3 regions of the Bradyrhizobium sp. JHI2711 genome follow, and region 2 is predicted to be linked to each of the others. Evidence: predicted binding sites of a transcription regulator. Region 2 holds the regulator's gene; each other region holds the start of a gene.

Region 1 (10,386 bases), on a different contig from region 2:
CTGCAAGGCTTTCGCATCGGAGCCGGCTTCCGCCGCATCCGGTGCAAAGGTGAAGCCATCGAGGCGGCCGATGACATGGCCTTCGACGATGACTTCGCCGGTCTTGCCGATTTCAGTATTCAAGCTCGTGTTCTCCCGCAGGCGGCGCATCAATACACTGGTCCGGCGATCAACGAAACGCTCAGTCAAGCGTTCATGGAGCGCATCCGATAATTTATTTTCGACCTCCCGCGCGATCCCCTGCCAGCGTTCCGGGTCTTTCAGCCAGTCCGGGCGGTTGGCGACGAAGGTCCAGGTGCGAATCTGGGCGATTCGGGCCGACAGCGTGTCGATGTCGCCGTCGATGCGGTCGGCCTGGGTGACCTGGGACTCGAACCAGGCATCGGGAATGCAGCCCTTGCGCATGAGGAAGCCGTACAGCGTCGTCACCAGCTCGGCATGGGCGGCCGGCGACAGCTTTCTATAGTCCGGGACCTGGCAGGCTTCCCAGAGCCGCTCCACGGCAGCCTTGCCATGCGCGATATCGCGCACCTCGCCGTCGCGGGCGGCGTGATCGAGCACGCGCATGTCCTCGGCGATCGGCGCGCGCGTCAGCGTCTCGTGGCCGGGGGCGAGGTTCAGCGAGACCTGGAGCGCGCCGAGCGAGGAGAAATCGAGCTTGGAATTGCGCCATTGCAGCACCTTCACGGCATCGAAGGTGTGGTTCTGCAGCGCGTTGACGAGCTCGGGCTCGAACGGCGCGCAGCGGCCCGTGGTGCCGAAGGTGCCGTTGCGGGTGGCGCGGCCGGCGCGGCCTGCGATCTGCGCGAATTCGGCCGGCGTCAGGCGGCGGAACTGATAGCCGTCGAACTTGCGGTCGGAGGCGAAGGCGACGTGGTCGACGTCGAGATTGAGGCCCATGCCGACGGCGTCGGTGGCGACGAGATAATCGACGTCGCCGTTCTGGAACATCGCGACTTGCGCGTTTCGTGTGCGGGGCGAGAGCGAGCCCAGCACCACGGCGGCGCCGCCATGCTGGCGGCGGATCAGCTCGGCGATCGCATAGACTTCATCGGCCGAGAACGCGACGATCGCGGTGCGGCGCGGCTGGCGCGTGATCTTGCGGTCGCCGGCGAATTCGAGCTGCGACAATCTGGGCCGCGTGATCATGGAGACGCCCGGCAACAGGCGCTCGATGATCGGGCGCATGGTGGCGGCACCTAACAGCAGCGTCTCGTCGCGGCCGCGGCGGTTGAGGATTCGATCGGTGAAGACGTGGCCGCGCTCGAGATCGGCGGCGATCTGGATCTCGTCGACGGCGAGGAAGGAGACGTCGATATCGCGCGGCATCGCCTCGACGGTCGAGACCCAATAGCGCGGATTCTTCGGCTTGATCTTCTCCTCGCCGGTGACGAGCGCGACGCTGGCCTCGCCGGCTCTGTCGGCGATCTTGTTGTAGACCTCGCGCGCGAGCAGGCGCAGTGGCAGGCCGATCATGCCCGAGGGATGCGCCAGCATCCGCTCGATGGCGAGATGGGTCTTGCCGGTATTGGTCGGACCGAGCACCGCAGTGACGCCCGCGCCGGGGGCGCGCTCGGAGGCGAAGGGGGAGGAGGAAAAAGCCATGTCTATCGGATTAGGTAATGGCGATTTGGGCGAATGTCAGTGCTATCCGGGGCGGAGAGGGGGCTGGCTCTTCGTTCCTCATCCTGAGGAGCGCGTCAGCGCGTCTCGAAGGATGAAGGCCCGGCTGGTGCTGCTGGGCGAGCCAAGCCCCTCGCCCTTCGAGACGGCCGCTTGCGCGGCCTCCTCAGGGTGAGGGGCACACCGCGGGCGTGAAAACGCCCGCCCCAAATCCCGCGCAACTGTCTCACTTTGCGACGCTTTTCCCGTTCGCTTTAAGCTTCGGAACGACTCTAGAACGAATCGCGGCCGAATCGCTGACTCCCCTGTGAGTCCCGTTCCGTTCACGCAACATGTCGCGGGACTCGTCTTGGTCGTGCACTAGATGGAGTTTTGCGGGAGCGCACAAGCGCGCGGGTTGGTTAAAGCTGGGGATGGGCTCGAGTCGAATCAGAATCGGGGAGGAGTCAAATGGATTCACTGCGGCGGGGCTGGCCAAACAAAGAGTGCGAAAACAACCCCATGCACAGTAGGTAAGTCGTTGAAATCATTAGGGCGCGCTTTTGGGCTCCCATTTCGCTCGTCATTCCGGGGCGCGACGCAGTCGCGAGCCCGGAATCCATCGCGCAACCGTCTCTGCGGCCTGATGGATTCCGGGTTCGCGCCAAGGGGCGCGCCCCGGAATGACGGCGGAGAGAGCGGTGCGGCCTCCTTGCCTACTGCGTCTTCGCGACCCTTGGCGGCTGGGGCGACGTGATGAAGCTGGTGGCTTCCAGCATGGCCGGGCCGAGCGGGGTCGGCACTTTCAGCCAAAACGGGACCAGGATGCGCGTGCCGGCGATGGGGGCGAACGCGATCTCCATGTTGCGCTGGGCGGCGAGGTATTTGATCACGGGCCGGTCGGGGATGTAGCCGGCGATCGGCACGAAATAGATCGCGCAGACCACGACCGGGCCCTTGTACCCCTTCTCCGCCTTCACGGTCTCCATGCGCTTGAAATCGAGCTTGAGCTCGTAGCGCATGCGGCCGTCGAACACGGGCGCGGAGCTGTGGCAGGCGTCCTGCGAAACGGGATCACCGGTGCCGGGCACGCGCAGCAGCGAAGCGGTCATCGGGTCCCAGACGCCGCGGCGGTGCGCCTCGGTGACGACGATGCGATCGGGATCGACCGGCGGCTCCGGCAGGATGGCAAAATCCTTCACATTGCCCTTGTCGAGGGTGATGCGGATCTCTTCGGTCTTTTTCTGGGTGGTGGTGGAGGCCTGGTAGCCGGTCGCAACCAGCGCGCCACCAACGACGCGCCCCTGGCTGGCGCCGGTGCCGGACCCGCCCGTGAACGACTTCAAAAGCCCGGTGGTGCCGCCGGCGGCCGCCGCCGAGAACACGTCGTCCTGGATATCGATGTTCCAGGCGCCCTTGCCGACGGGAATGCCCGCCAGCGTCGCCTCATATTGCGCTTCGAGCTTGCCTTGCGCCGCCGCGGGCGCTGCGCCGGACGCCAGGCCCAGCACCGCCGCGAGGCCACAAAGCGCCATCAGCCGGCCGGCCAAGGGGACGTCCAAGCGGACGCCCCGACACAGACAGGCTGAGCGCAAGACTTGCGCGAAATGAAGCGTTGTCGGCACGAAACAATCCAATCAGAGCGCGATGTGCTGTTACTTAAGCCAAAACCGGCGGCAAACAATGTGTCGGGGCGTGCAGCCCCGGGAACTCCACCGGACTCTTCGACGGCGAATACGCCCTTTATGTGATGGTAAGGCGCGACAATCATTGCCGTTTTGGTGATCGGGCGGTAACGGGGGCGTTCCGAGCTCTCCCCACCTCCGCCGTCATGCCCCGCGAAGGCGGGGCATCCAGTACGCCGCAGCGCCTCTGGTCAGCCGCGCCGCCGCGGCGTACTGGATCGCCCGCCTTCGCGGGCGATGACACCGAGGCTGGGGCGCGAGATCCCGGGTTCGGGCTCTGCCCGCCCCGGGACGACGGGCCAAAAACGGCCCGTCGCCTTGACGTCCCGCCCCTTCCCCCCTATACGTCCGCCCGCTCCCTGCAAGGACGAAAGAATTTGCCCCAGTGGCGCCGAAATGGCGGCCGCACTCGTTGGGGGTTCGAACTAAAGGATTTATGCCATGTCTCGCCGCTGCGAACTGACGGCCAAGGGCCCCCTCGTCGGCCACAAGGTCAGCCACTCCAACATCAAGACCAAGCGCCGCTTCCTGCCGAACCTCGTCAACGTGACGTTCATCTCGGAAGCCCTCGGCCGCAACGTGCGCCTGCGCGTCTCCACCAACGCGATCAAGAGCGTCGACCACAATGGCGGCCTCGATGCCTACCTGCTCAAGGCCAACACTGACGCGCTCTCCCCGCGCGCCGTCGAGCTGAAGCGCGCCATCCAGAAGAAGGTCGGCGACACCCAGCCTGCCAAGCAGGCGAGCTGAAATTTTTCAGAATCGGGCGGGGGCTAAGTTGCGTCGCGTGGCGTAGGCTTAGCCAGTAGAGTTTGAGTAGCGGCCGGATCGGAAGATCCGGCCGTTTTTGTTTTTGGGCGTCCTCCCGACTGTCGTGGTTCTCGTTAAGCAGCCGGCATAGGTCTTTCCGCTCACCTTGGTTTCAGTATCAAAACGAGTTCTTGCGCATCGACACGGGCGTTTCGGCCCGCCTGATTTCCGCGTTGATCGCTCGTGCCACCAAGGCTGCTAAAGCGACTTTGAACAACCTTGCACTCCACCCGAAACTCCTCTGACGCAATGTCTGAAATGAGAGAACCGGAGAGACCATTCGAGCACGCGTGATTAGGGAATGTTAAGATTGCCTTTGCACCCTGCCCTGCGATCGTACGAAGCAGTCGCTTAAGCGCCTCCGTGGACTCCGATCGCACACTGTAGCTGGACCGAGGCCTAAGTCTTTCCGGAGGATAGCGTCCGACGCCAGATACTTGGCCCGCTCTGCCATTCGCGACAGATTCAAGCACATGATAAAATCTGCTGTAATGAACTCCAGAATAGGGCGGATCCAGAAACGCGAGATCCTTCTCAGTCAAATTTGCCGCCACCAGATTTGCATCGCGCTGCACCGCCTCGCCTGCTTGCTTAGAAACTAGAGTGCAAAGCGCATCCAGATTTAACCGCGTTCTCTGCACTAGATCTCTCGACCAGGCCTCTGCTAAAAATCGCTTGGCCGTCCTTGTTGGCTGAAACGGTTGCGCGGTATGTCCAGGGCTAGCAGCACAAAAACTGGCAGCTCCGATCAATGATGCGAGAGCAACGTCACGCGCGCTTCCTCTTGGAGCAGTAGCGCGCAAACCGTCGATCCAGACAGCTTGGCGGGCGCTGAAATAGTGCCCTCCATATGCGTTAGTTAGCGGAACATCCTCAGCGGCCTCACACCAATCGCGGTGCCGCTCAACAATTTGCCGCGTAACTCGCCCATCCAGCGCTGGCACGGCGCCGAGCCCACGAACTCGTTCATTGGCCCGGGCAAACCATGCCCGCCAAATTCGATCGCTATCCAAAGACTGTCGTCGCGCAATGATCGCATTGGCGAGAACGACGCTATAGTTCTGAAGGTCGGAAGCTAAAACTGGAACATCATAATTCAACGCTACGTGACCAGCCACCGATGCGGACCCCGTGAACAGATCAACAAATCTCCCAACACCATAGAGTTCGCGGCTAAGCACCTCGCCTAACCCGTTCCGGAGCATCGCTCTCTTGGAGCCCATGTACTTCATGAAGTGTTAGTCGACCGCGTCAGGTTGCCATACTCCAGAGCGCGACTCTTTCGCAGCTTCCCAAAGAAATAACCGCCTTCGCCACATCTTGGGCCATCCGAAAGTAGGTCTGGGTTGCTTTGGAATTACCAGCTTGAAAAGCTTCAACTTCATTCAAGGCGTCTCGGATATCTTCCCAAAGATCCTGTAACTCGTCGGCATCCCTATCCCCATCCCATAGTCCCTTCGCGACTCCGAACTTTGCCCACCAAAATTTGAAGGAATCTATTGGATGATTCGCGGCTTGAAACAACCGCGACGTCGAGCCGGATGCTGCCCTGAGCAACAAAGTCGCTCGCGACATCACTGCAAACGCACTGAATGCCATATCATCCGGCAACTTCTGAGAGAATTTGAAGATCTCGAGATCAGAGGGACTCACCTCCCTAAACATGAATTCAAGCCACTGGCTTGTTGCCTCCGGCGACAGGCCTTGATGTTGAATTACCGGCTCAACAAACTTCCTGAACCTCGGGCGCGCCTTGTCGGGCCTCTTGGCCGTAATTGACGTAAATTGAGCCTCAAGGGTAACCCTCAACAAATGGGAGTCGATGTTGTCGAAGCGGCAAACTGGCGAGGGCTCTAGCGCTTCCCAAAGGCTCTTTACAAATTCAAGCGCGCTGTGCCCCCCAACCTCCCAGAACTTTGGCAATCCGTCCGGTTGGTAGCTTGAAATATTTCTCGCTCGATGATCGTCGGGGAAAATCCGCAGATCCATCCCCCACTGCTTGAACCACTTGCGAGCATGTGGGGCGAAGTTTCCTGCACCACCGATAGGCGCGAACCAATTCTCAAGGCTGATGCCATACGGCCGAATTATGTTTGCAAATAAGTTAGCGGACGTACCTTGCTCAGACCAGAATTCAAGACAGTTCCAAGCGAAATGATGCGTGCCCTGTTTCGTATCGAGGAAGGACGCAACATTCGAACTGGTGATTGCAAAATGATCACCATTAAAAACCCCAACGCCTTCTGTAGCTAGTAGAGCTGTAGCGGCCCGAAGCTCGGCATAGTAGGCCAAGTGACGCGCTCTGTGAGGATCCCCACGGAGTAGGGCCAAAATTGCTCGTCCAAGATAGCTCCACCCATCTGCGCAGTGTAGCAACCCACTCGCCACGATGAGCTCGGCAAGCTGGCTAGGATTTTGAACGCGACCAACACGTACGTCGTTTCCAATCTCTCGAATAGGATCGACAGCGTAACGATTCTGGGGGCCCAGCCAGGACGACTTGGCCATAAAGCGACCAAGACCTTCGAGGGTACTCTCGACGTCCTCTCGCCTCAATCTACTCAGTGTAATTTGATCTGCTTGCTCGATGGCCATCAATTACACCAATCGCTTTGCAAGCTGGCCAACTTCACCTCCAGATTTGGCGAGGTGCTCGAGAAGTTGAATCCGAATTTCTTTGTACCCACTACTTCCACGGAAGACCAATTTGTCGCGACGCTCGTTCTCTGTGACGCTCGGATCGCTGCTCGTACGCCAATCAAACCCAGCAAGAGCACTAGCCAATGACTTGAGAAAAGCCGCCATTTTTTGTTTGGGCAACGTAGCAACCGCTTCCGATACAGCTTCCGCATCACTCGCCGATGCGTTCGCCTGCACTTGCCATGAACGAAGTTCGAGCTTTGAAGCCGCTAAAAAGCATAGATCGTTGAGCACGTGCAGCGCGCCACGAACCCCTTGATCGGTAGTCAATAGCGAGTGCGGCCCGTAAAATGGAGCCGACTCAGCATCATCTGCTCGCAATTTTTTCTGCGCGTTAATTGTCTTCTTCGCCCAATCACTCGATGACTTGAGGACGGCCTCGCGCAGTAGAATCCACCAGTATATCAGGAAAGCCGCTTGTTGGGCTCTGCTCCAGCCAAGAACTTCGTCACCCTCCTGCATTCGCGACCCAAAAAGACCTCCCGGGTTTTCACGCCTTCCATGCCAAGGTCGTATCAGGGTGGACATGAGAGACTTAATCCACGCAGCTTGAGTAACCCACCTGACCTTCTTTTCGCCCAACATGTTGATGCGGTCGTACCAGGGGCTATCCGGATTTGACCATAGCGCCTCGGTCAGTTCCTGAGAGCGCGTCTCCCGATAGACATAATGTCCTTCCGCCTTATCAAGCCAGTCCTCAGCGCGCAGTAGCGGATAGAGATCGAATGCAAGACTTGGATTAATGCGCTTTGGCTTGATGTTGATGGTCCAGAACAGGTACGCCTGCCAGCTCACGTCCAGCCCATGGAAGGCCACTACTGGAAGCTCAAAAGAAGGATCAGCGTTTCGATCGAATGCCCAAAGACGATGCTGCCCATCGATCACTTCGAAGGGTGGTAGCAACTTAGGAGTCCAAGACGAGCTCCACTCCTGATAGGGCATCATCAATTCGGCAACGCTATCGGAAGAGCGCACGTCAACGGAATCGTCCGGCGCAACCTCGGCTTCGAGATTCCTCTTGTCGCCTGGCTTCAAAATATTGATGACGATAGCTGTAGGCAGCCACCCCGGCTTTCTCATGTCGTTGAAGTCCGCGGACTTCCGTCTGCTTTCGCTCAGAGTGGACCACGGGTATCCAAAGTCCACAAACTGTGCGATCTCCTCGGACCTCTCTGGTTCGTGTCTTCGCTGGATGCCCAGATCCAAAGCGCGATCTTTCACCTTCGACGCGTCACGCCTTGAGATCCCGCATAGCGCCCTCAACTCGACCGCAGGAAGAGAGAATATGTAGAAGTGAGGCTGCGGTTTCGAGCGATGCAGCTTTGCCGAGAACGGAATTTTGTCCCAGCCACTGAGCCACTGATTCACCTTGAGCGCGGGCACTGACCGCCTCTTAGCTACCGACTTTTTCAATTGAGTACCCCAGAATTCGCCTCAGCTCAGGGTTGTAACCGAACAGCTTTAGCAGATAAAGGCTACTTAAGACCGACTAACAATCCTTTTCACAACAAGTGGATGGAGCGCGGAGCGTCCGCTCGATACTCCAAGAAAACCAACGGTACTTCTTATTCCATTTCCGCTATACTCGCCCCGGTAGCATCCCCCGGAGGCGCATCCCATGGAGACCGCAGCCAATTCCGGCCACAAGGGCGCCGGCAAAGAACCTCGTCATCTGCTGTGACGGCACCGGCAACGAGATCTCGGAGAACATCTCCAATGTCCTGAAGCTCCATTGCTGCCTGCGCAAGACGGACAAGCCCTCGCCGCGACAGATGGCGCCTTCGACTCCGGCGGCCGTCACCGCAGCGCCACCCGTAAACAGCTCGCGCGCCCGTTAACCGTCCATTAACCAACGCACCCTAGCCTGCTGCAATCGTCCAGCCATCACTAGCTCGAAATCCCTTCCCGGTTCGCTCCAGGAGAAGCGCGGATGTGCGTTGAGTTGTTGACGTATGCCGATCTCGGTGCCCGCCTCAATGTCTCGCGCGAGGCCGCGCGGGCAGTGGCGCGGCGTCGGCGGTTGCCGCGCTCGCGGTCGGCTGACGGCAAGGCGGTGGTGAGCGTCGATCTCGCCGCTCTCCGCTACACGCCGCGCCCGCGACGAGCCCGCCGGGCAGATCCCATCGCGACCTCCCTGGCCAGGATCGAGGCCGTCAAGACCGAGGTCTTCAAGGCGGAGATCGCGCGGCTCGAATCCGTCGCAATCGCCTACAGGGCCGTGTTCGAGCGCGAGCGCGAGCGCGCCGATCGCCTCGCCGTCGAGCTGACGCAGGCGGCCGCCGAGACCAAGGCCGCCAATGCATGGGCGGCACGACTGGAAGACGAAGTGACGGCGCTGCAGAGCGATCGCCGCCCTGGCGGGACGATCGCGGGATACGCGGCGCGCCGGTTGGGCCATCTGGCCGCTTTCATCGTGCAAGCAGACCGTGCGGCTAGAGCGCGATGAGATTGGGATGAATCGTCATCGCGCTCCAGTTTTTTGTTCGAGCATGATCTTTTCGGAAAACCGCTTCGCACTTTTCCGGATCATGCTTGCAGCTAGCACGCGAGACTTTCTTTAGTCCCCGGCTTGCCGGAGCAATCGCGAGGGAAGAATGACTGGCAATACCGATATCCATGAAATGAAGGCCCGCATCGTCGTGTTCGGCGTCGGCGGCGCCGGCGGCAATGCCGTCAACAACATGATCGCGGCCGGGCTGCAGGGGGTCGAGTTCGTGGTCGCCAACACCGACGCGCAGGCGCTGGCGATGTCGAAGGCGAAGCGCCTCATCCAGCTCGGCACGAAGGTGACCGCAGGGCTCGGCGCCGGCTCGCAGCCGGAACTGGGACGCGCCGCAGCCGAAGAGGCGATCGACACGATCCGCGAGCAATTGACCGGCGCGCACATGGTGTTCGTGACGGCCGGCATGGGCGGCGGCACCGGCACCGGGGCTGCACCCGTCGTTGCCAGAATCGCGCGCGAGCTCGGCATTCTCACCATCGGCGTGGTCACCAAGCCGTTCTACTTCGAGGGCCAGCGCCGCATGCGCTTTGCCGAAGCCGGCATCGAGGAGCTGCTGAAGACGGTCGACACCCTCTTGATCATCCCGAACCAGAACCTGTTCCGGGTGGCCAGCGAGAAGACCACGTTCGCCGATGCCTTCGCCCTTGCCGACCAGGTGCTTTATTCGGGCGTGGCCTGCATCAGCGACCTCATCGTCAAGGAGGGCCTGATCAATCTCGATTTCGCCGACGTCCTCTCCGTCATGAAGGAGAAGGGCAAGGCCATGATGGGACGGGGCGAGGCTTCCGGCGAGAAGCGCGTGCTCGCCGCCGCCGTCGCCGCGATTTCCAATCCGCTGATCGAGAATCCCTCGATCAAGCGCGCCAGTGGCCTCATCATCTCCATCACCGGCGGCAAGGATCTCATGCTGTACGAGGTCGACGAAGCCGCGACCCGCATTCGCGACGAGGCCGACCCGGACGCCAACATCATCGTCGGCGCGTCCTTTGACGAAAGCTTAGAGGGCATCGTCCGCGTCTCGGTGGTGGCGACCGGGATCGACAATCTCGATCCGGCGCAGGCGCACCCGGTGGAAACCGCCCTCAC
Region 2 (10,386 bases):
GGATCGTAGGTGAACAGGCCGGACTGGCCGTAGAGCTTGCCGATATCGATGACGTCAGGCCCGACGCTGCCGCTGAGGATCGGAAGATCGAAATTCTTGTTTCCGACCGTCAGCGTCGCGGTCTTTGGGCTTTCTTTTGCGTCCATCAGAGGTCCCCGATGTGTGGTGAGACGGGCCGGAGCCGGAGACCCCCAGGGCGACCATGGGGGCAGGCCGGATGTTCCAGAATGTGGGGGAGATGGGTATATTATTGCTATGTGCGCTGCAAGATCGCCGCACGCATGGTCGACTTACGTCGTAGACTGATCCCTAAGCCGGCCGAGGCTTTCCTGGCGTCCAAGCACCTCCAAAACCTCAAATATACCAGGGGACGTCGTCCGTCCGGTGAGCGCCGCCCGAAGCGGCTGGGCGACCGCGCCGAGCTTGAGACTATTTTCCTCGGCAAAGGCGCGCAGCGCGGCCTCGGTGGTGGCGCCGCTCCACGTCTCGACTTTCTCCAGCGCGGAATGTAGCTGGCCGATCAGCTTGCGGTTCTCGGGCGTCAACAGCGCCTGCGCCTTGGGATCCGGCGCCAGCGGCCGGTCGGCGAAGATGAAATGGGCGCCGTCGATCAGCTCGATCAATGTCTTGGCGCGCTCCTTGAGCGCCGGCATGGCCTTGAGCAGCTGCGCGCGCGTGGTGTCGTTTAACTTGGCCTTGATCTCGTCGCGGCTCGGCACGACGTGGTCGAGCACGTCCTCGAACATCTTCACGAGCGATTGATCGTCGGCGTGGCGGATGTAGTGGCCGTTGAGGTTTTCCAGCTTGGCGAAATCGAAGCGGGCGGCGGCGCGGCCGACGCTGCCGAGATCGAACGCGTCGATCATCTCCTCGGTCGAGAAGATCTCCTGGTCGCCGTGGCTCCAGCCGAGCCGGACCAGGTAGTTGCGCAGCGCAGCCGGCAGGTACCCCATCGCGCGGTAGGCATCGACGCCGAGCGCGCCGTGCCGCTTGGAGAGTTTCGAGCCGTCCGGGCCGTGGATCAGCGGGATATGGGACATGCTGGGCAGCTCCCAGTCCATCGCATCGTAGATCTGCTTCTGGCGGGCGGCGTTGATCAGGTGGTCGTCGCCGCGGATCACATGGGTGACGCCCATGTCGTGGTCGTCGACCACCACGGCGAGCATGTAGGTCGGGTTGCCGTCGCCGCGCAGCAGGACGAGATCGTCGAGGTTCTCGTTCTGCCAGACCACGCGGCCCTGGACCTGGTCCTCGATCACGGTCTCGCCGGTCTGCGGCGCGCGCAGGCGGATGGTGGGCTTGACGTGGCTCGGAGCCGTGGCCGCGTCGCGGTCGCGCCACATGCCGTCATAGAGGCGGGTGCGCCCCTCGCTGCGCGCCTTCTCGCGCATGGCGGCGAGCTCTTCGGCGGTGGCGTAGCAACGGTAGGCCTTGCCATCGGCGAGCAGCTGCTCGGCGACCTCGCGGTGCCGGGCGGCGCGGGCGAACTGGTAGATGACCTCGCCGTCCCAGCCGAGCTCGAGCCACTTCAACCCGTCGAGGATGGCGCCGATCGCCGCTTCCGTGGAGCGTTCCCGGTCGGTGTCCTCGATCCGCAGCAGCATCTTGCCGCCGTGCTTCTTGGCATAGAGCCAGTTGAACAGCGCCGTGCGGGCGCCCCCGATATGGAGGAAGCCGGTCGGCGAGGGAGCGAAGCGCGTGACGACGGAATCGGACATTCTTGGCAGGGCCTATGCATTGGAGGCGGTGGTGTATAGCAGGAACGGGACATAACTAAAGGGCGACGGCGGACCCGGCAGGCCTTGCTTAAGCTCTTGTAAGCTCTTGGCGCGGCCACGCGAATTTGGCAGAAGGACCGCTGATTTCCCTACAGGATTTTCGTAATGATAGAACCGGTGGCAGCTGAGGTTGGGCGCGATTTCATTCGTGACATCATCCAGGCCGACCTCGATCAGGGCAAATACAAGGAGATCGTGACCCGGTTCCCGCCGGAGCCGAACGGCTACTTGCATATCGGCCACGCCAAGTCGATCGCACTCAACTTCGGCGTCGCCCAGGAGTTTCCGGGCCGCTGCCACCTGCGCTTCGACGACACCAACCCGGTCAAGGAAGAGCAGGAATATATCGATTCAATCCAGGCCGACGTGCGCTGGCTCGGCTTTGACTGGGGCAAGAACCTGTTCTTCGCCTCGGACTATTTCGACCGCCTGTACGAATGGGCGGAGCAGCTGATCCGCGACGGCCTCGCTTATGTCGACGACCAGACCCAGGAGGAGATCCGCCTCTCGCGCGGCACGTTGACCGAGCCCGGCAAGAATTCGCCGTTCCGCGAACGCTCCGTGGAGGAGAACCTCGACCTGTTCCGCCGCATGAAGGCGGGCGAATTCCCCAACGGCGCGCGCGTGCTGCGGGCCAAGATCGACATGGCCGCGGGCAACATCAATCTGCGCGACCCAGTGCTGTACCGCATCCTGCATGCGCACCATCCGCGCACCGGCAACGCATGGTGCATCTACCCGAGCTACGACTATGCCCACGGCCAGTCGGATGCCATCGAAGGCATCACGCATTCGATCTGCACGCTGGAGTTCGAGGACCACCGACCGCTCTACGACTGGTTCATCGAGAAGCTGCCGGTGCCCTCACAGCCGCATCAGTACGAATTCGCGCGGCTGAATCTCACCTATACGCTGCTGTCCAAGCGCGTGCTGACCCAGCTCGTCCGCGACGGCCATGTCGCGGGCTGGGACGATCCGCGCATGCCGACCATGGCGGGCATGCGTCGCCGCGGCGTGCCGCCGGCTGCACTTCGCGAGTTCGTCAAGCGCATCGGCGTCGCCAAAGCCAACAGCGTGGTCGATGTCGGCATGCTGGAGTTCTGCATCCGCGAGGAGCTGAACCGCACGGCGCAGCGGCGCATGGCGGTCTTGAAGCCGCTCAAGGTGGTGATCGAGAATTATCCGGAAGGGCAGACCGAGGAGCTCGAGGCGATCAATCATCCCGACGATCCCTCGGCCGGCACGCGGAAGATCACGTTCGGCCGTGAGCTCTATATCGAGCAGGACGACTTCATGGAGAACCCGCCGAAGAAGTTCTTCCGCCTGTCGCCTGGCAACGAGGTGCGGCTGCGCTATGCCTATTTCGTCAAGTGTACCGGCGTGATCAAGAACGACAAGGGTGAGGTGGTGGAGCTGCGCTGCACCTATGATCCCGCGACCAAGGGCGGCAACGCGCCCGACGGCCGCAAGGTCAAGGCGACCATGCACTGGCTGCCGGCGGCGGCCTCCAAGCCGGCGGAGATCCGCATCTACAACCAGCTGTTCGCCAATCCGAGCCCGGATGCCTCGAACTTCGCGACCGATCTCAACCCGAACTCGCTGGAGATCCTCGCCGATGCGCGGGTCGAGGCGTCCGTTGCGGAGAGCAATTCGACCGAGCCGATGCAGTTCGAGCGCCAGGGCTATTTCGTGCGTGACAAGGACTCGACGCCCGGCAAGCCGGTGTTCTCGCGCACGATCGGTCTGCGCGACACGTTCGCGAAGGAAGTCGCCAAGGGTTGAGAAGGGCTGAGCAGGACATGAGCAGCGAGGCCGACGCCATCGTTTCCGCCATCATCGCGAAATGGTGCGCCGGCTTCGCGACGCTCGATGCGGCCGCGCTGTCCTCGCTCTATGCGAAGGACGCATTCTTCTTCGGCTCCAACCCGAAGCTCTATCGCGGCCGGGACGGCGTCGCCGAATACTTCAACGGCCTGCCGCGCTGGCGCAGGCCAAGCGCCGCGTTCTCCGATGTGCACGCCGCGCAGGCCGGCCCTGATCTGATCAACATGGCCGCGAAGATCACGTTCGATCTCGCGGGCGAGCGGGATGATCTCGTCGTCAAAATGAGCTGGGTCATCATCCGCGAGGACGGCGAGTGGAAGATCGTCAATCACCACGCCTCCTCGCAGGCGCCGCTGATCTAGCAACGGGCGCCAGCCCGGAGAAAAGTAGGGCGCTCTTCGCCTGTTCCCGATCCGTACCGCTATTCGTGCAGCCGCACGGTCCGGTAGCCTCCGCAGCCGTCGCGTATCGTAAGGTGCAGGGGAATGGCGGAGCCGGGCCGGCCAGGACGGTCCCAGGGAGTTGCCGGGACGTGGCCGGTCGGCCGCGCTACCCCGGCCGGCGGTTTTGCGCCGGTGGGCTTTGGCATCTGGCCGGCGATCATCGAGACGCTGCGCCAATGGGCTCGGGGCGAGGCCGGGCCTGGCCGGCTGTTGCCGTGGGTGCCGGTCGCCTTCGGCGGCGGCATTGCGCTTTATTTCGCCGCCGATCATGAGCCGGTGCTGTGGGTGGTTGCCGCCACAGCCATCGCGCTGATGCTCGGCGCGGTGCTGCTCCGGCGGAGCCGGCTGTTTGCGCCCGCCATCATGCTCGCGGCGGTCGCGGCTGGTTTTGCCGTGGCGACCTGGAAGACCGCGCGTATCGCGCACACCGTTTTGGCAAAACCGCTCTATTCGGTGTCGCTGTCGGGCTTCGTGGAAGCGCGCGACATCCGCGAGCGCACCGATCGCTTCGTGCTGCGCGTCAGCGCGATGGAGGCGCAGCGCAGCGACGTCAAGCTCGAGCGCGTCCGCCTCTCGGTGCGCAAGGGCACGGCGCCGGAGGTCGGCAGCTTCGTGCAATTGAAGGCGCGGCTGATGCCGCCGATCTCGCCGGTGCGCCCCGGCAGCTATGATTTCTCGCGCGACATGTTCTTCCAGGGCATCGGCGCCTCCGGCTTCGTGATGGGCGCGATCACGGCGTCCACACCGCCGGATGGCGGCGGCCTGCGGCTGCGCTATGCCGCCTTCATGCAGGGCCTGCGCGACGCGATCGACGCGCGCATCCGCGCAACGCTCGAAGGCGACAACCGCGCGATTGCGACGGCGCTGCTCACGGGGCGGCGCGATGCGATCACCGCGCCCGTGAACGATGCCATGTTCGTCTCGGGACTCGGCCATGTGCTGTCGATCTCCGGCTATCACATGGCGGTCGTCGCCGGCGTCGTCTTCTTCGCGGTGCGCGCGCTGCTGGCCTTGATCCCGGGGCTGGCGGCCGGCTCTGCCATCAAGAAATGGTCGGCCGCCGCGGCGCTGGTCGCGGCCGCGTTCTACCTGTTGCTGTCGGGCGCGGAGGTTGCGACGCAAAGATCGTTCTTCATGACGGCGGTGGTGCTGATCGCAGTGATGGTCGACCGCCGCGCCATCACCTTCCGCACGCTGGCGGTTGCCGCGCTGATCGTGCTTGCGGTCGCGCCGGAGGCGTTGGTGCATCCAAGCTTCCAGATGTCGTTTGCGGCAACGCTCGGGCTGGTGGCGCTGGTGCAGATCGGCATGCCGAACCTGCTCGCATCGCCCGATCATTCCGCGACTGCGCGGATCGCGTTGTGGGGCGGCCGGGAGATCGCGATGCTGTTCCTGGCCTCGCTGATCGCGGGGCTCGCGACCACGCCATACGCCGCCTTCCACTTCCATCGCGTGACCCCATACGGCGTGCTCGCCAATCTCGGCGCCATGCCGGTGGTCTCGGCGCTGGTGATGCCGGCCGGGCTGTTGGGGCTGCTCGCGGCGCCCTTCGGGCTCGACGGCGTGTTCTGGTGGTTGATGGGGATCGGCATCGAGTGGATGGTCCTGGTCGCGCGCTGGGTGGCGGCCCTGCCGGGCGCCGTCGGCCGCATTCCCGCCTTCGGGATCGCGCCGCTGATCGCAGCGAGCCTCGGGCTCATCGTGATGGGCCTGTTGCGCACGCCCTTGCGCTGGTCCGGCGCCCTGGTGCTGCTGGCAGCGATCCTCTGGGGACTGTCGGTGCGGCAGCCCGATATCCTGATTGCCGGGGATGGCGCGAGCGTCGCGGTCCGGGGCGGGGATGGGCGCTTGCAGGTGATCCGCGCCAGCAAGGACAGCTTCCTGCTGAAGGAGTGGTTGGCTGCCGATGCCGATCCGCGCGATGCCGGCAACGCCTCGTTGGCGAGCGGGGTGTCGTGTGACGAGTCCGGCTGCGTGGCGCCGCTCGCGGACGGACGACTGATCGCGTTGGCGACGCGTATCGACGCGCTGGCCGATGATTGCAGCCGCTCCGCGCTGGTGGTGACGGCGCGGCCTGCGCCACCCGATTGCGCGGCGATGGTGGTCGATCGGGCGCGTCTTGCCAGTCAGGGCGCACTGGCTCTGACGAGACGCGGCGAGGGCTTTTCGGTGCAGGCGGTGAGGACGAGGGGAGCAAGCCGTCCCTGGCTGCCGGCCGGCGCCGGCGAGGGGGATTTCGACGGCAGCCTCGTGCCGAAGGCGGCCGTGCCCCGCAACCGGGACGCAACGCCATCGGAGGCCGACTTGCAGGCCGACGATTGACGCGGATCACAAATACCAGGCCAGCACGGCGTCAAGCCTTCCGTTGCCGATAACCGGCAGGGCCACCATTCGGCTCAGCCCGGCTGCGCAGGCTTCGGAGCCGGCGATCGAGCCGTCACAGGTGAGATCGTCGTTGAGCGCGGGCATGCCGGCGGCCCGGGCGCCGCCGATGCTGCCTTCGCCCCTGGCGATGGACTGCGCCGCATAGCGTGCGGCGAGGTCGGTCTGCGCGCTGCAATCGCCGGCGCGAAAGACCAGCGCCGAACGGTCCTCGTTCGGGACCCAGATTTCGAAGCGTCGTGCAATCGGCGTTGCCTGCGCGGAGAGGAATGTCAGAACCCAGGTCTGGTCGGTACCGGTTCGGTAGGGCACGCCGACGCCGAGATTGATCCCGACCTTGGCGGCATCCTCCCAGCGCAGGAAACTCTTGGCGTCGTGCAAGTCCTTGATGATCAGCGGCAGGCCCGCCTTCCAGGTGCGTCCGGGCAGGCCGAAGCCGCGCGGAAATCTGGTGTGGCGGGAGTTGAATTCGAACATGTCCGCGGTGCCGTAATAGCCATCGACGAGCCCCATCTCATGCGAGAGATCAGGATCGTTGTGCCAGAGTTCGATCGCGCCGACATGCGCCTCGTCGTCGCCGCAGAACAGCACCAGCACGGCTTGCAGGAATTCGCCCGCGAACACCGGCACCGCCACGCCGCAGGTGAGGCCGGCCGCAGCGGCCTGATCGGTCCGCTTGAAATAGGAGTTGGCGAATTTCGTGAGGATGACGGGGTGGCCACAGGCCCAGGCCTTGCCTGGAAGTCCCTCGTCATATCCGAAGTGCAGCTCTTCGCTGACGGCTTTGAACGCGGACAGCCCATCGTCGTAGAGGCCGCCGCCGAATTCCAGCCGCATGCGCGTCCGTTCGGGTACCCAGAGTTCAACGACGCGAATGAAGGTCTTCATCGAGCGTGTCCGCCGCCTCAAACCACGACAGCATCGGTCATTTGGCTGCGGAGCGGACGTTCAAAATGCGGGCAGCACGGCCCAAACTTCGTGCGACGACGAGGCGCGGCGGTGGGCTCGCCGATCGAATGTCCTGAAACACAAACTTACCGGGCTCGCCGGCCTCGGCCGGCGACGGCAATTTCAATCCCGGGCTCGGCCTGTCGGCCGAAGGGCGTCAGCCGATCGGCAGGCGCGTGATCGTGGGCCGCGTGTCGGCGACGATCTGCGGCTTGTGCTCGCGCTCGGGGGCTGGCTGCGTCACCGGCAATTGCAGCACGGTCGCGCGCTGGCCTTCGACGAGCTGCGTCACCAGCACGTATTTGCCGTCGGGGAATTCGATCGCGTCATGATGGCGATCGGGAATGTGCGGGTCGATCTTGCCGAACTTGCCGACGCGAGAGTTCACGGTGCGCGTCCAGATCCAGCGGTTGTCGTAGCGGACATTGTCGGCGAAAGCGAGCTCCGTCCCCGGCAGCAGACAGACCGCGACGGAGGGATCGGCTTCGGAAGCGAAACCGCGCGTCGAGGTGCCGCGGAAGGTTGTCGTGACGATCGTCTCGCCGACTTCGGCGGGGCGCGTCGCGACGGCATGCAGGCTGTAGTCACACATCGGGTGCTCCTCATGCTGGGATAGCGACCCGCGTCTCTTTCGAGGCGCAGGCCTCTATCAGAGTGGAAGCATACAACGCTCTGCTCGGTTATGGGCAAATCTGCGGCTCGCGTTCGCAGCACGCGATCACATTATCTTTCCCGGATTCGATAGGAACAAACCTCGCGTCCTTGCATTTGGCCGCAGCTATCAGCACTGCCGGCACAACTCTACCGGCGAAGCAGAGAGAGATTGCTGCGCGCCTGCACGGGCGAATGTCGCGCGGGAAGATGGACCGGACAGCTGGCGCAGAACCAGACAAACCATCCGGCCGGAGCGGACAAGTATCCGCTCCGATCCTGGATCGCCGATGCCGATCGAAGCGCGCGCGGCGCTTGAGACTTCCGGTATCAGTACTTCCGATAAAGCCCGATCAACTTGCCCTGGATCTTCACGCGGTTCGGCGGAAGAATGCGGACCTCGTAGGCGGCATTGGCGGGCTCGAGCGCGATCGAGGCGCCGCGGCGGCGGAAGCGCTTGAGCGTGGCCTCCTCGTCGTCGATCAATGCCACCACGATGTCGCCGGTATTTGCGGTCTCGTTGCGCTGGATCAGCGCCATGTCGCCGTCGAGGATGCCGGCCTCGACCATCGAATCGCCGCGCACTTCGAGCGCGTAGTGCTCGCCCGAGCCGAGCATGTCCGGCGGCACGCTGATGGTATGGCTGCGGGTCTGCAGCGCCTCGATCGGCGTGCCGGCGGCGATGCGGCCCATCACGGGTACCGCGACGGGGCGCTCGCCATCGTCCGCAGGCGGGCTGGAGCTCGCGCGCACCTTGCCGAGATTGCCCTCGATCACGCTCGGGGTGAAGCCACGGCGATTGCCGGCGGCGGCCTGGAGCTCGGGCAGCTTGATCACCTCGATGGCACGGGCACGGTTGGGCAGGCGGCGAATGAAGCCGCGCTCCTCGAGCGCAGTGATCAGGCGATGGATGCCTGACTTCGAGCGCAGGTCGAGCGCATCCTTCATCTCATCGAAGGACGGCGGCACGCCGCTTTCCTTCAGACGTTCGCTGATGAACCGCAGAAGCTCGTATTGTTTGCGCGTCAACATCTCGACCAAAGTCCCCCGGTTGATGTCGTTCGATTCCGACACGATGAAGTCGGCACTAAGCCGCTACATCCTCGAAACAAATCATGAACGGACACTATATGTTCGATATGTGTTCCGCAACTGCTTAATTTATGGTGAACGCGGCCAAGCTCGCGGAATGCGTGTGGCTGGGCGGCTCAGACGGGCAGCCGGAGCACCTCGCAAGGCGTGCCGGCCTCGGCCTTCGGCGCGAACGGTGCGCGCACCAGAAGTACCTGTGCCGCAGCGAGATTCGCAAGAAGGGAGGAGTCCTGATGGCTGACCGGAAGGGCGACGCGCGTGCCGTCGTCGCGCTCCTCCAGCCGCGCACGCAGATAGTCCTCGCGCTGGTCGTTGGCGGCGAGATCGCGGCCCAGCACGGCGCGCTCGCGCCGATGATGAATCGCTGAACGGCCCGACAGGGCGCGAATCAAGGGGACCATGAACAGGAAGGCGCACACGTAGGACGACACGGGATTGCCGGGCAGGCCAATCACGCGCATCGCGCCTATCCGACCGTGCATCATCGGCTTGCCCGGCCGGATCGCGATCTTCCAGAACGCCATCGCGATGCCTTCGCCCTTGAGCGCCTGCTGGACCAGGTCGTGGTCGCCGACCGAGGCACCGCCGGTCGTGATCAGGATGTCGGCGCCGCTCTCGCGCGCGCGGCGGATGCCGGCGGACGTCGCCTCCAGTGTATCGGCGGCAATTCCGAGGTCGATGGTCTCGGCGCCCTCGCTGCGGGCGAGCGCATGCAGGGCATAGCCGTTGGAATAGACGATCTGGCCGCGACCAGGCGTGGTGCCCGGCATCACGAGCTCGTCGCCGGTGGCGAGAACGGCAACCCTCGGGCGGCGGATGACGGCGAGATGCGGATGATTCATTCCGGCGGCGAGGGCGAGATCGCGCTCGGTGAGGCGGATTCCCTTGCGCAGCAGCACGTCGCCTTCGCGGAAGTCGACGCCTGCAGGGCGGATGTGCCGGCCGAAAATGGCGGCTTCCTTGATCGTCACATGTTTGCCGTCGGCAGCCGTGTCCTCCTGGATCACGACGGCATCGGCGCCGTCGGGAACGACGCCGCCGGTGAAGATCCGCACGGCTTCGCCGGGGCCGACGCTTCCCGCGAACGGCCGGCCCGCCGCGACCTCGCCGACGACGGTCAACCTCGAATCGTTTGCCGCGTCGGCCGTGCGCACGGCATAGCCGTCCATCGCCGACATCGCCTCCGGCGGCTGCGTGCGCCGCGCCGCGACATCGCGGGCGAGCACACGATGGTAGGCCTCGTCGAGGCAAACCATCTGTTCAGCCAG
Region 3 (10,386 bases), 120 kb from region 2:
TCGCCGAGCGCAATGCCGCGCACGCCCATCGAGGTGCGCCCGGTGAATACGCGCACATCGGTGACGGGGAAGCGGATGCACTGGCCGCCCGCAGCGGTCAGCAGCACGTCGTCGCGCTCGGTGCAGATCTGCACGTCGACGATCGCCTCGTTGTCGTCGAGCTTCATGGCGATGATGCCGGAGCGGCGGACGTCAACGAAGTCGGACAGCTTGTTGCGCCGGACGTTGCCGCCCGTGGTCGCGAACATCACGTCGAGCTGGCCCCAGGTCGATTCATCCTCCGGCAGCGGCATGATGGTGGTGATGCGCTCGCCCTGCTCCAGCGGCAGGATGTTGATCATGGCCTTGCCGCGCGCGTTCGGCGCGGCCATCGGCAGCCGCCAGACCTTTTCCTTGTAGACCTGGCCGCGCGAGGAGAAGAACAGCACCGGAGTATGGGTCGAGGCGACAAAGAGCCGGCTGACGAAGTCCTCGTCGCGGGTCTGCATGCCGGAGCGGCCCTTGCCGCCGCGGCGCTGCGCCCGGTAGGCCGACAGCGGCACGCGCTTGACGTAGCCGGCGTGCGAGACCGTGACGACCATGTCCTCGCGCTGGATCAGGTCCTCGTCCTCGACCTCGCCCTCCTGCTCCATGATCACGGTGCGGCGGGGCGTTGCGAACTCGGCCTTCACCTCGGCAAGCTCGGTCTTGATGATGTCCAGGATGCGCGCGCGTGAGCGCAGGATCGCGAGATAGTCGCCGATCTCCCCGGCGAGCTTCGACAGCTCGCCGCCAATCTCGTCGCGGCCGAGCGCGGTGAGACGTGCGAGACGCAATTCGAGGATCGCCCTCGCCTGCTCCAGCGAGAGGCGGATCGTGCCGTCCTCGTTGATCCGGTGACGCGGGTCATCGATCAGCGTGATGATGTCCTCGACGTCGCGCGCAGGCCAATCGCGCGTCATCAGGGTGTCACGGGCCGCCGCCGGTGTCGGCGAGGTGCGGATCACCTTGATGATCTCGTCGATGTTGGCGACCGCGATGGCGAGGCCGACCTGCTCATGGGCGCGCTCACGCGCCTTGCGCAGCTTGTACTTGGTGCGCCGGGTAACGACCTGCTCGCGGAAGCCGACGAAGATCGTCAACATATCCTTCAAGTTCATCGTCTGCGGACGCCCGGAATCGAGCGCAACCGCGTTGACGCCGAAGCTCGTCTGCAGCGGGGTGAACTTGTAGAGCTGGTTCAGTACCACGTCGGGCACGGCGTCGCGCTTGAGCTCGACGACGACGCGATAGCCCTCGCGGTCGGACTCGTCGCGCAGATCGGAGATGCCCTCGATCTTCTTTTCCTTGTAGAGCTCGGCGATGCGCTCGACCATCGTCGCCTTGTTCACCTGATACGGAATCTCGGTGATGACGATCGCCTCTCGATCCTTGCGAATGGTCTCGAACGTGACCTTGCCGCGCATCACGATGGAGCCGCGGCCGAGATGGTAGGCGCTGCGGATGCCCTGGCGTCCGAGGATGATGCCGCCGGTCGGGAAATCCGGGCCGGGAATGATGTTGATGAGCTCGTCGATGGTCAGCGAGGGATTGTCGATCAGCGCAATACAGGCGTCGATCACCTCGCCGAGATTGTGCGGCGGGATGTTGGTCGCCATGCCGACGGCAATGCCGCCCGCGCCGTTGACCAGCAGGTTCGGGAACCGCGCCGGCAGGACCACCGGCTCCTTCTCGGAACCGTCGTAATTGTCCTGGAAGTCGACGGTGTCGCTGTCGATGTCCTCGAGCAGCTTCAGCGCGATCTTGGTCAGGCGGGACTCGGTGTAGCGCATGGCCGCCGCCGGGTCGCCGTCGACCGAGCCGAAATTGCCCTGCCCGTCCACCAGCAACTCGCGCATCGAGAAGTCCTGCGCCATGCGCACCAGCGCGTCGTAGATCGCCTGGTCGCCATGAGGGTGGTATTTACCCATGACGTCACCGACGATACCGGCGGACTTCTTGTGCTTCTTGTCGGGCGTGAAGCCCTGCTCGTTCATCGAGAACAGGATGCGCCGATGCACCGGCTTCAGGCCGTCGCGCGCATCGGGCAGCGCGCGCGACACGATCACGCTCATGGCGTAATCGAGGTAGGACTTCTTCATCTCGTCGAGGATGGAGACGGGGCGAATGTCCGAGGGTTGCGCCGGCTGGTCGCCGGGCTTGTTATCGTCGTCAGCCAAGGGGAAATCCGGTGAGGTTTTATCTGGGAATCATATAGCGCATCACACCCCTGATAACCACCCTTGCCGAGCTTTGGGGAAGCGCTTTTTCCCACTGTTTTTCCAGAGACTTACGCCCTTCGCGCCACGGCCGCGGACGGGGCCGGAACGGACTGGGCGGAACCGGCTCTCACGCCCCGAAAGTCACCCGGTGCATGATGCGCCCAGGCACCAGCGTGAACAGTCCCGCCACCACCAGGGCGCCGAAGAAGATCAAGATCATCATCCGCCGGTGGTCGGCGACGCGATGGGTGCGCGCACGCCATACCGCCAGCGGCAGCACCGCCAGGGTGAAGATCGACAAGAAATGGATCGGGCTGAACGGCCCGACCAGACGGATCTCGTGGATCCAGAACGACGAGGCGGCCACGAACACCATCAGCACCACCCAGATCCAGCCGATAGTCCGGTGCGGCAGCGTGCCCTTGGGGGCGGAGAACTGGAAGAGGCCAAGCACAAGGGCGGCCATTGCGGCAAAGGCATGCAGCGGGACCACCGGCGCGGCCTCAAGCAGCGGCGCAAGGCTCATGCAGGGCTTCCTCGTGTCCGGCGGAGGCGCACATAAGCTTAGGCCGGAAAAGCCGTGGACCAAAGAACTGTATTTATGTAGCAGGAACTCTCGGAAGCCCGCCCGAGAAGCACCGACCAATCATTCCCGCCGATACCTGCCCGATCGTCTCCGAGAGCGGCAAAGTGACCAACGTCCTTTTCGTCTGCAGCGCCAATCGCCTCCGCAGCCCTACCGCCGAGCAGGTGTTTTCGACCTGGCCGGGGATCGAGACCGACTCGGCCGGCATTTCGAACGGCGCGGACGTCTTGCTGTCCGCCGAGCAGATTGAATGGGCCGACGTCATCTTCGTCATGGAAAAGACCCACCGGACCAAGCTGAACCGGAAATTCCGGTCCAGCTTGAACAACAAGCGGGTCATCTGTCTCGACATTCCGGACGACTATGAATTCATGGATCCTGTCCTGGTGCGGATCCTTGAAAACCGAGTCGGCCGTTATCTGCGCCGAGACTAGCCGCCTCTTCCCAAGTCCTAGAACGGGATATCGTCGTCCATGTCGCTGTTGCGGCCGCCGCCGGCGGCAACGGGACGGCGCGGCGCGCTGCTGACGGGTCCGGAGGAGCCGAAGTCGCCGCCCGGCTCGTCGCCGAAGCTGCCACCTCCGCCGCCGCCACCGCGGCCGTCCAGCATCGTCAGCGTTGAGTTGAAGCCCTGCAGCACGACCTCGGTCGAGTATTTCTCGACGCCGCTCTGGTCGGTGTACTTGCGGGTCTGGAGCGCGCCTTCGATGTAAACCTTTGCGCCCTTCTTCAGATACTGTTCGACGATCTTGCAAAGCGGCTCAGAGAAGATCACGACGCGATGCCACTCGGTCTTCTCCTTGCGCTCGCCGGTGTTCTTGTCGCGCCAGGTCTCCGAGGTCGCGATGCTCAAATTCGCGATCGGCCGCCCGTCCTGGGTGCGGCGGATTTCGGGATCCTTGCCGAGATTTCCAACCAGAATGACCTTGTTGACGCTTCCCGCCATCGCCGCTCTCCACTCCGAATGCCACTGAATTTCAAAAGGGCGAATCCGCTGCCCGCGTTCCTCTGCGCCCGCTAGGGCGACCCTATACGCTTGCGGACACCGATCAGCCTGCCACCCCCAAGGTTATCCCCACATATAGCATCGCGCGCACGTTTGTTCCAGATTTGTTCTTCATCATGGGCGGGCAGACATTTTCCCGCGTGCCGCGAAAAACGTCAGCCCCGAATGGAACCTTTTCGAGTTCCCTTGAATAGGAAAAAACTCTTAACATTCATCAAGATGGAACCTGTCAATAGTCTGGCGAGTGTGGCTTTCCGGAGACGGACTCTGCCCTTTCCTTAGGCTACCTTTGCCTTGGAATTGATTCATATGGGTGTCGCGTCTGATCAGCCGCTTCAGGGACTTTCATGAAGCGGACGAAACTTGGGGAGACTGCAATGAATAAGATTCTTTTCGGCGTAATCTGTGCAATGGCATTGGGGCTGTCGGCTCCGGCAAGCGCGGCGGATATGGCTGCGCGTCCCTACACCAAGGCTCCGGCCCCGGCGGTCGCCGCGGTTTACGACTGGAGCGGCTTCTACATCGGCGTCAACGGCGGCGGCGGCACGAGCCGCAAGTGCTGGGACTTCGTGACCCCGGTCACGGGCGTTCTGGTGGCTGAAGGCTGTCACGATGCGACCGGCGGCACGGTCGGTGGTCAGATCGGCTACCGCTGGCAGTCGGCCAATTGGGTGTTCGGCCTCGAGGGCCAGGGCAACTGGGCTGACTTCTCGGGGGACAACGTCAGCCTCCTCTTCCCTGGAAGCGCTTTGGTCACCGGTGATCGTAACCGCTCTCACATCGATGCTTTTGGCCTGATCACGGGCCAGGTCGGTTATGCCTGGAACAACGTGCTGCTCTATGTGAAGGGCGGCGCCGCCGTAGTCGGGGACAAGTACGACGTCTATGCCGCGCCTGGCACGCCTGGCGCCGGCACGCTGCTGGCGTCGGCTCGCGAGACCCGCTGGGGCGGCACCGTTGGCGCCGGCCTGGAATTCGGATTTGCTCCGAACTGGACGCTCGGCGTCGAGTACAACCACATCTTCCTCGGCGACCGTACGATCGCCTTCACGACGCCTGCGGGCGTTGCCTTCGGGAGCGATCGCATCAGTCAGGACGTCGACATGGGTCTAGTCCGCCTGAATTATCGCTTCGGCGGCCCGTTGGTCGCGAGGTACTGATATCCCACCTATCGTGAGCGAAACGAAGGGCCGGCCCCAGCGCCGGCCCTTTTTTTTGCAGCACGACGGCTGGACGTAGATAAGTCAGCAACCATCACCTTTTCCGCTGTTGTGGCTTTTCGGAGACACAACTTGCGGCTTTGGTGGTGTAAAGACGGCGTCAGTTGGGCCGTTTGAGTCCGCTGCCCTTCCGCCACGGAAGGCAACAACAGAAACTGGGACTGGGATTAAGTTGAAAATGAAGAAGGTTTTGTTGGCTTCGGCCTGTGTATTCGCCCTTGCGGCCCCCGCTTCGGCTGCTGATCTGGCAGCCCGCCCCTACACCAAGGCCCCCGCGCCTGTGGCCTCGGTCTACAACTGGACCGGCTTCTATCTCGGTATCGTCGGCGGCGGCGCCTGGGAAAACAGCTCCGATGATCCGCGCATGCAGGGCGGTTTCGTCGGCGGCACCGTTGGCTACAACTGGCAGACCTCCAACGTCGTGTTCGGCATCGAAGCTGATGGCGCGTGGGCTGACGTAAACGCCTCGGCGACCGGTCTTGTTGATTTTGGTGGCGCCCTCGTTCCCACGACGGTCAGTTCGCGTATCGACGCGCTCGGCACCGTGCGTGGTCGCATCGGCTGGCTCGCTTCCCCGAGCGTCCTGCTGTACGCCACGGGTGGTTACGCCTGGATCAACAACAAGATCAGCGTCAGCGCGCCCCCCGTTCTGAGCCTCTCGGAGAGCCAGTTCCATTCGGGCTGGACGGTCGGCGCGGGCGTCGAGGCGATGTTTGCTCCGAACTGGTCGGTCAAGGGCGAGTACCTCTATCGCAGCCTGGGCGGCGAGACCTACTTCTCGGGCGTCTTCCCGGTCAACACCGGCACTCTCGACCTCCACACCGTGCAGGTCGGCGTGAACTACCACTTCGGCGGCCCGGTCGTCGCCAAGTACTGAGCTTCGTCTCTGACGCATCATCGTCACGAAAGGCCGGCCTCGCGCCGGCCTTTTTGTTTGTTGCGGCCGCCCGTTCGCTCGCGTTTTCGGAGGGATGTGACCTCTAGGTGACACAACCTTTGGCTTCAATGGTGTAAAGCAATGACGTTGCTTGGGTCATAAGTCCGCTGCTCTTCCGCTCTCCGGAAGACCGGAATGAGAAATGGAAGTGGGGAATGGATATGAAGAAGCTTTTGCTGGCTTCGGCCAGCTTGTTCGCACTCAGCGCGTTGGCACCGGCCTCGGCGGCCGATTTGGCGGCCCGCCCCTACGCCAAGGCACCGGTGGCGCCGATCGCGGCGTACAACTGGAGCGGTTTCTACCTCGGCGCCAACGCCGGCGGTGGCTGGAGCCGCAACTGTTGGGATCTCACCAGTGTCGGCCCCTTCGTGGTCGCTCCGGCGGTGGCCGAAGGTTGTCACAATGCGACCGGCGCACTCGTCGGCGGCCAGATCGGTTATCGCTGGCAGTCCGCCAACTGGGTGTTCGGTCTCGAAGCCCAGGGCGACTGGGCTGACCTGAAGGGTTCGAACATCAGCTCGCCTGCCGCGCTCGCGCCGCTGGTGAACGAGACCAGGATCGACGCCATCGGCCTCTTCACTGGCCAGGTCGGTTATGCCTGGAACAACGTGCTTTGGTACGTGAAGGGCGGCGCTGCCGTCACTCACAACAAGTACACTGGTAGTTTTGGCGGCGTTACGCTCGACACCGCGAACGAAACGCGCTGGGGCGGTACCGTCGGCACCGGCATAGAATTCGGCTTCGCTCCGAACTGGTCGGTCGGTGTCGAATACAACCACCTGTTCATGGGCAGGCACAACGAGACCTTCACCTTCCTCGGCGTGACCACTCGCACCGACAGCATCAAGCAGGACGTGGACATGGCTACCGTTCGACTCAACTACACCTTCGGTGGCCCGGTGGTCGCGAAGTACTGATCACGATCGACGTCACATCGTCACGAAAGGCCGGCCTCGCGCCGGCCTTTTTGTTTTGGCTGGGTGCTCCGCGAGCGGTTCCGCGCGTTCCTGCTGCCAGATCCCGCCAGCACGCCAACAATCCGTTGACGATTCGCAAGTCCCACTGGAAATCCGCCGCCGTTCTTCCTACGTTCGCTGCCATACCCATCGGCGCCGATCCCGGTTCCGGGCGCAGCGCGCCTTTTTTGTTGGCGCGATCGCGCACCTTTGGGCTTCCTTGAGGGCAACTCGGATGGATGAAGTGATCAAGGCGAAGCGCCAACAACAGAACGCGGGCTCCAGCCTGCGCGCAATTACGATCCGCGGCGCGCGCGAGCACAACCTCAAGAATATCGACGTCGAGATTCCCCGCGACAAGCTGGTGGTGTTCACCGGGCTATCCGGCTCCGGCAAATCCTCGCTCGCCTTCGACACCATCTATGCCGAGGGCCAGCGCCGCTACGTCGAATCGCTGTCGGCCTATGCCCGCCAGTTCCTGGAGATGATGCAGAAGCCCGACGTCGACCAGATCGACGGCCTGTCGCCGGCGATCTCGATCGAGCAGAAGACGACGTCGAAGAACCCGCGCTCGACCGTCGGCACCGTCACCGAGATCTACGACTACATGCGCCTGCTCTGGGCCCGCGTCGGCGTGCCCTATTCGCCGGCCACGGGCCTGCCGATCGAGAGCCAGACCGTCTCGCAGATGGTCGACCGCGTGCTGGCGTTGCCCGAGGGCACCCGCCTCTATCTGCTCGCCCCCGTCGTGCGCGGCCGCAAGGGCGAGTACAGGAAGGAGCTCGCCGAATGGCTCAAGAAGGGCTTTCAGCGCGTCAAGATCGACGGCACCTTCCATGAGCTGGCGGAAGCTCCTAGCCTCGACAAGAAATTCCCGCACGATATCGACGTGGTGGTCGATCGCATCGTGGTGCGTGCCGATATCGGCCAGCGCCTCGCCGAGAGCTTTGAGACCGCGCTAAAGCTCGCCGAAGGCCTTGCCGTCGTCGAGTTCGCCGATGCGTCCGCGGCGGCTGCGCCTGCGGAGGAAAAGAAGAAGACCGCGAAAATCCACGACAAGAGCGGGCCCGAGCGCATCCTGTTCTCGGAAAAGTTCGCCTGCCCGGTCTCCGGCTTCACCATCCCCGAGATCGAGCCGCGCCTGTTCTCCTTCAACAATCCCTACGGCGCCTGCCCCGCCTGCGGCGGCCTCGGCGTCGAGCAGCATGTCGACGAAGACCTCGTCATCCCTGAGAAGGATCTGACGCTGCGCAAGGGCGCGATCGCGCCCTGGGCCAAGTCGTCGTCGCCCTATTACGTGCAGACGCTGACCGCGCTCGGCAAGCACTACAAGTTCACGCTCGACACCAAGTGGAAGGATCTGCCGAAGAAGACGCAAAACGCGATTCTCTACGGCTCGGGCGAGGACGAGATCAAGTTCTCCTACGAGGACGGGGTGCGCTCCTACGACACCAAGAAGCCGTTCGAAGGCGTCATCACCAACATCAACCGCCGCTACCGCGAGACCGAGAGCGAGTGGGCCCGCGAGGAGCTGGCGAAATATTTTCACGACGTGCCCTGCGAGGGCTGCAAGGGCTTCCGGCTCAAGCCCGAGGCGCTCTGCGTCAAGGTCGGTGGCAAGCATATCGGCGAAATCTCGGAGCTGTCCGTGAAGGGCGCCGGCGCATGGTTCGAGACCGTGCCGGAGGCGCTGAACGCGCAGCAGAACGAGATCGCGGGCCGCATCCTGAAGGAGATCCGCGAGCGCCTCACCTTCCTGCTCGACGTCGGCCTCAATTATCTGACGCTGTCCCGCTCCTCCGGCACGCTGTCCGGCGGCGAGAGCCAGCGCATCCGCCTCGCCTCGCAGATCGGCTCGGGGCTCACAGGCGTGCTCTACGTGCTGGACGAGCCTTCGATCGGCCTGCACCAGCGCGACAACGCCCGCCTGCTCGATACGCTGAAGCGGCTGCGCGACCTCGGCAACACCGTGGTCGTGGTCGAGCATGATGAGGACGCCATCCGCCTTGCGGACTACGTGCTCGACATCGGCCCAGGCGCCGGCATGCATGGCGGCAACATCGTCGCCGAAGGCACGCCCGCCGAGATCATGCGCAACCCGAAATCGCTGACCGGCAAATACCTGACCGGCGAGCTCGAGGTCGAGGTGCCGGAGCGGCGTCCGCCGAACCATCGCCGCACCATCAAGGTGGTGAACGCGCGCGGCAATAACCTCAAGAACGTCACGGCGGAAATTCCGCTCGGCCTGTTCACCTGCGTCACCGGCGTCTCCGGCGGCGGCAAGTCGACGCTGCTGATCGATACCCTCTACCGCGCCATCGCCCGCAAGCTGAACAATGCCAGCGAGGGCGCCGCCCCGCACGACCGCATCGAGGGCCTCGAGCACATCGACAAGATCATCGACATCGACCAGTCGCCGATCGGCCGCACGCCGCGCTCGAATCCGGCGACCTATACCGGCGCGTTCACGCCGATCCGCGAATGGTTCGCCGGCCTGCCGGAAGCGAAAGCACGTGGCTACGAGCCCGGCCGCTTCTCCTTCAACGTCAAGGGCGGCCGCTGCGAGGCCTGCCAGGGCGACGGCGTCATCAAGATCGAGATGCACTTCCTGCCCGACGTCTACGTCACCTGCGACGTCTGCAAGGGCAAGCGCTACAACCGCGAGACGCTGGAGGTGCTGTTCAAGGGCAAGAGCATCGCCGACGTGCTCGACATGACTGTCGAGGAAGCTGCCGAGTTCTTCAAGGCGGTGCCGCGCGTGCGCGAGACTTTTCAGACATTGCACCGCGTCGGCCTCGACTACATCCATGTCGGCCAGCAAGCGACGACGCTCTCGGGCGGCGAAGCCCAGCGCGTCAAGCTGGCAAAAGAATTGTCAAAGCGCGCCACCGGCCGCACGCTCTACATCCTGGACGAGCCCACCACCGGCCTGCACTTCCACGACGTCAAGAAGCTGCTGGAGGTGCTGCACGAGCTGGTCGCGCAGGGCAACACGGTCGTCGTCATCGAGCACAATCTCGAGGTCATCAAGACCGCCGACTGGGTCATCGATCTAGGGCCCGAAGGCGGCGACGGCGGCGGCGAGATCGTGGCGTGGGGACCTCCGGAAGACATTGCGAAGGCGCCGCGAAGCTATACGGGCAAATTTTTGGCTCCGGTGCTGGAGAAGGCGCGAAAGCCAAAGCGGAGGCGTGCGGCGAGCGAGGCGGCGGAGTAGATTGCGCTGCATCGAAGCCGCAGGGCTGTAGGGCGGATTAGCTGAGCGTAATCCGCCACTATTCGATCGGGAAAGAACCGACATGTCCGCTGGACTCGTCCAAACCTACCGCGCCTTCGCCCACAACAACGCTTGGGCGAACCATCGCCTGCTCGCCGCCTGCGCTGCGCTATCCCAGTCTGAATTCGAAGCCCCCCGCACCGGCTTCTTTCCAAGCCTGCAGC

What was found. Region 2 encodes LexA, which represses DNA repair genes until DNA is damaged. Its sites were predicted from a motif close to TGTTCNNNNTGTGTTCNG; they were not measured.
Region 1: ACTEK7_RS15555 (helicase-related protein) is a predicted target of LexA. The motif match lies at 1,886-1,903, and genes of this name have one in related genera.
Region 3: ACTEK7_RS02335 (single-stranded DNA-binding protein) is a predicted target of LexA. The motif match lies at 3,927-3,944, and genes of this name have one in related genera.

The regions. Positions count from the first base shown of each region.
Region 1 covers NZ_JBPZPT010000002.1:642,180-652,565, reverse strand. Annotated here, with positions in the region: gene ACTEK7_RS15555 (helicase-related protein) at 1-1,605, opposite strand, end outside; gene ACTEK7_RS15550 (DUF3108 domain-containing protein) at 2,319-3,137, opposite strand; gene rpmB (50S ribosomal protein L28) at 3,729-4,037, shown strand; gene ACTEK7_RS15540 (DNA adenine methylase) at 4,199-5,320, opposite strand; gene ACTEK7_RS15535 (hypothetical protein) at 5,349-6,389, opposite strand; gene ACTEK7_RS15530 (DGQHR domain-containing protein) at 6,696-8,180, opposite strand; partial or broken gene ACTEK7_RS15525 (phospholipase effector Tle1 domain-containing protein) at 8,432-8,611, shown strand; gene ACTEK7_RS15520 (hypothetical protein) at 8,728-9,243, shown strand; gene ftsZ (cell division protein FtsZ) at 9,392-10,386, shown strand, end outside.
Region 2 covers NZ_JBPZPT010000001.1:362,077-372,462, forward strand. Annotated here, with positions in the region: gene gltA (citrate synthase) at 1-146, opposite strand, end outside; gene gltX (glutamate--tRNA ligase) at 291-1,718, opposite strand; gene ACTEK7_RS01755 (glutamine--tRNA ligase/YqeY domain fusion protein) at 1,884-3,560, shown strand; gene ACTEK7_RS01760 (SgcJ/EcaC family oxidoreductase) at 3,578-3,964, shown strand; gene ACTEK7_RS01765 (ComEC/Rec2 family competence protein) at 4,088-6,367, shown strand; gene ACTEK7_RS01770 (GAF domain-containing protein) at 6,374-7,315, opposite strand; gene ACTEK7_RS01775 (hypothetical protein) at 7,533-7,967, opposite strand; gene lexA (transcriptional repressor LexA) at 8,357-9,058, opposite strand; gene ACTEK7_RS01785 (molybdopterin molybdotransferase MoeA) at 9,235-10,386, opposite strand, start outside.
Region 3 covers NZ_JBPZPT010000001.1:478,123-488,508, reverse strand. Annotated here, with positions in the region: gene gyrA (DNA gyrase subunit A) at 1-2,198, opposite strand, end outside; gene ACTEK7_RS02345 (DUF2306 domain-containing protein) at 2,368-2,766, opposite strand; gene ACTEK7_RS02340 (low molecular weight protein tyrosine phosphatase family protein) at 2,931-3,260, shown strand; gene ACTEK7_RS02335 (single-stranded DNA-binding protein) at 3,278-3,772, opposite strand; gene ACTEK7_RS02330 (outer membrane protein) at 4,210-4,992, shown strand; gene ACTEK7_RS02325 (outer membrane protein) at 5,231-5,929, shown strand; gene ACTEK7_RS02320 (outer membrane protein) at 6,151-6,906, shown strand; gene uvrA (excinuclease ABC subunit UvrA) at 7,181-10,162, shown strand; gene ACTEK7_RS02310 (DinB family protein) at 10,245-10,386, shown strand, end outside.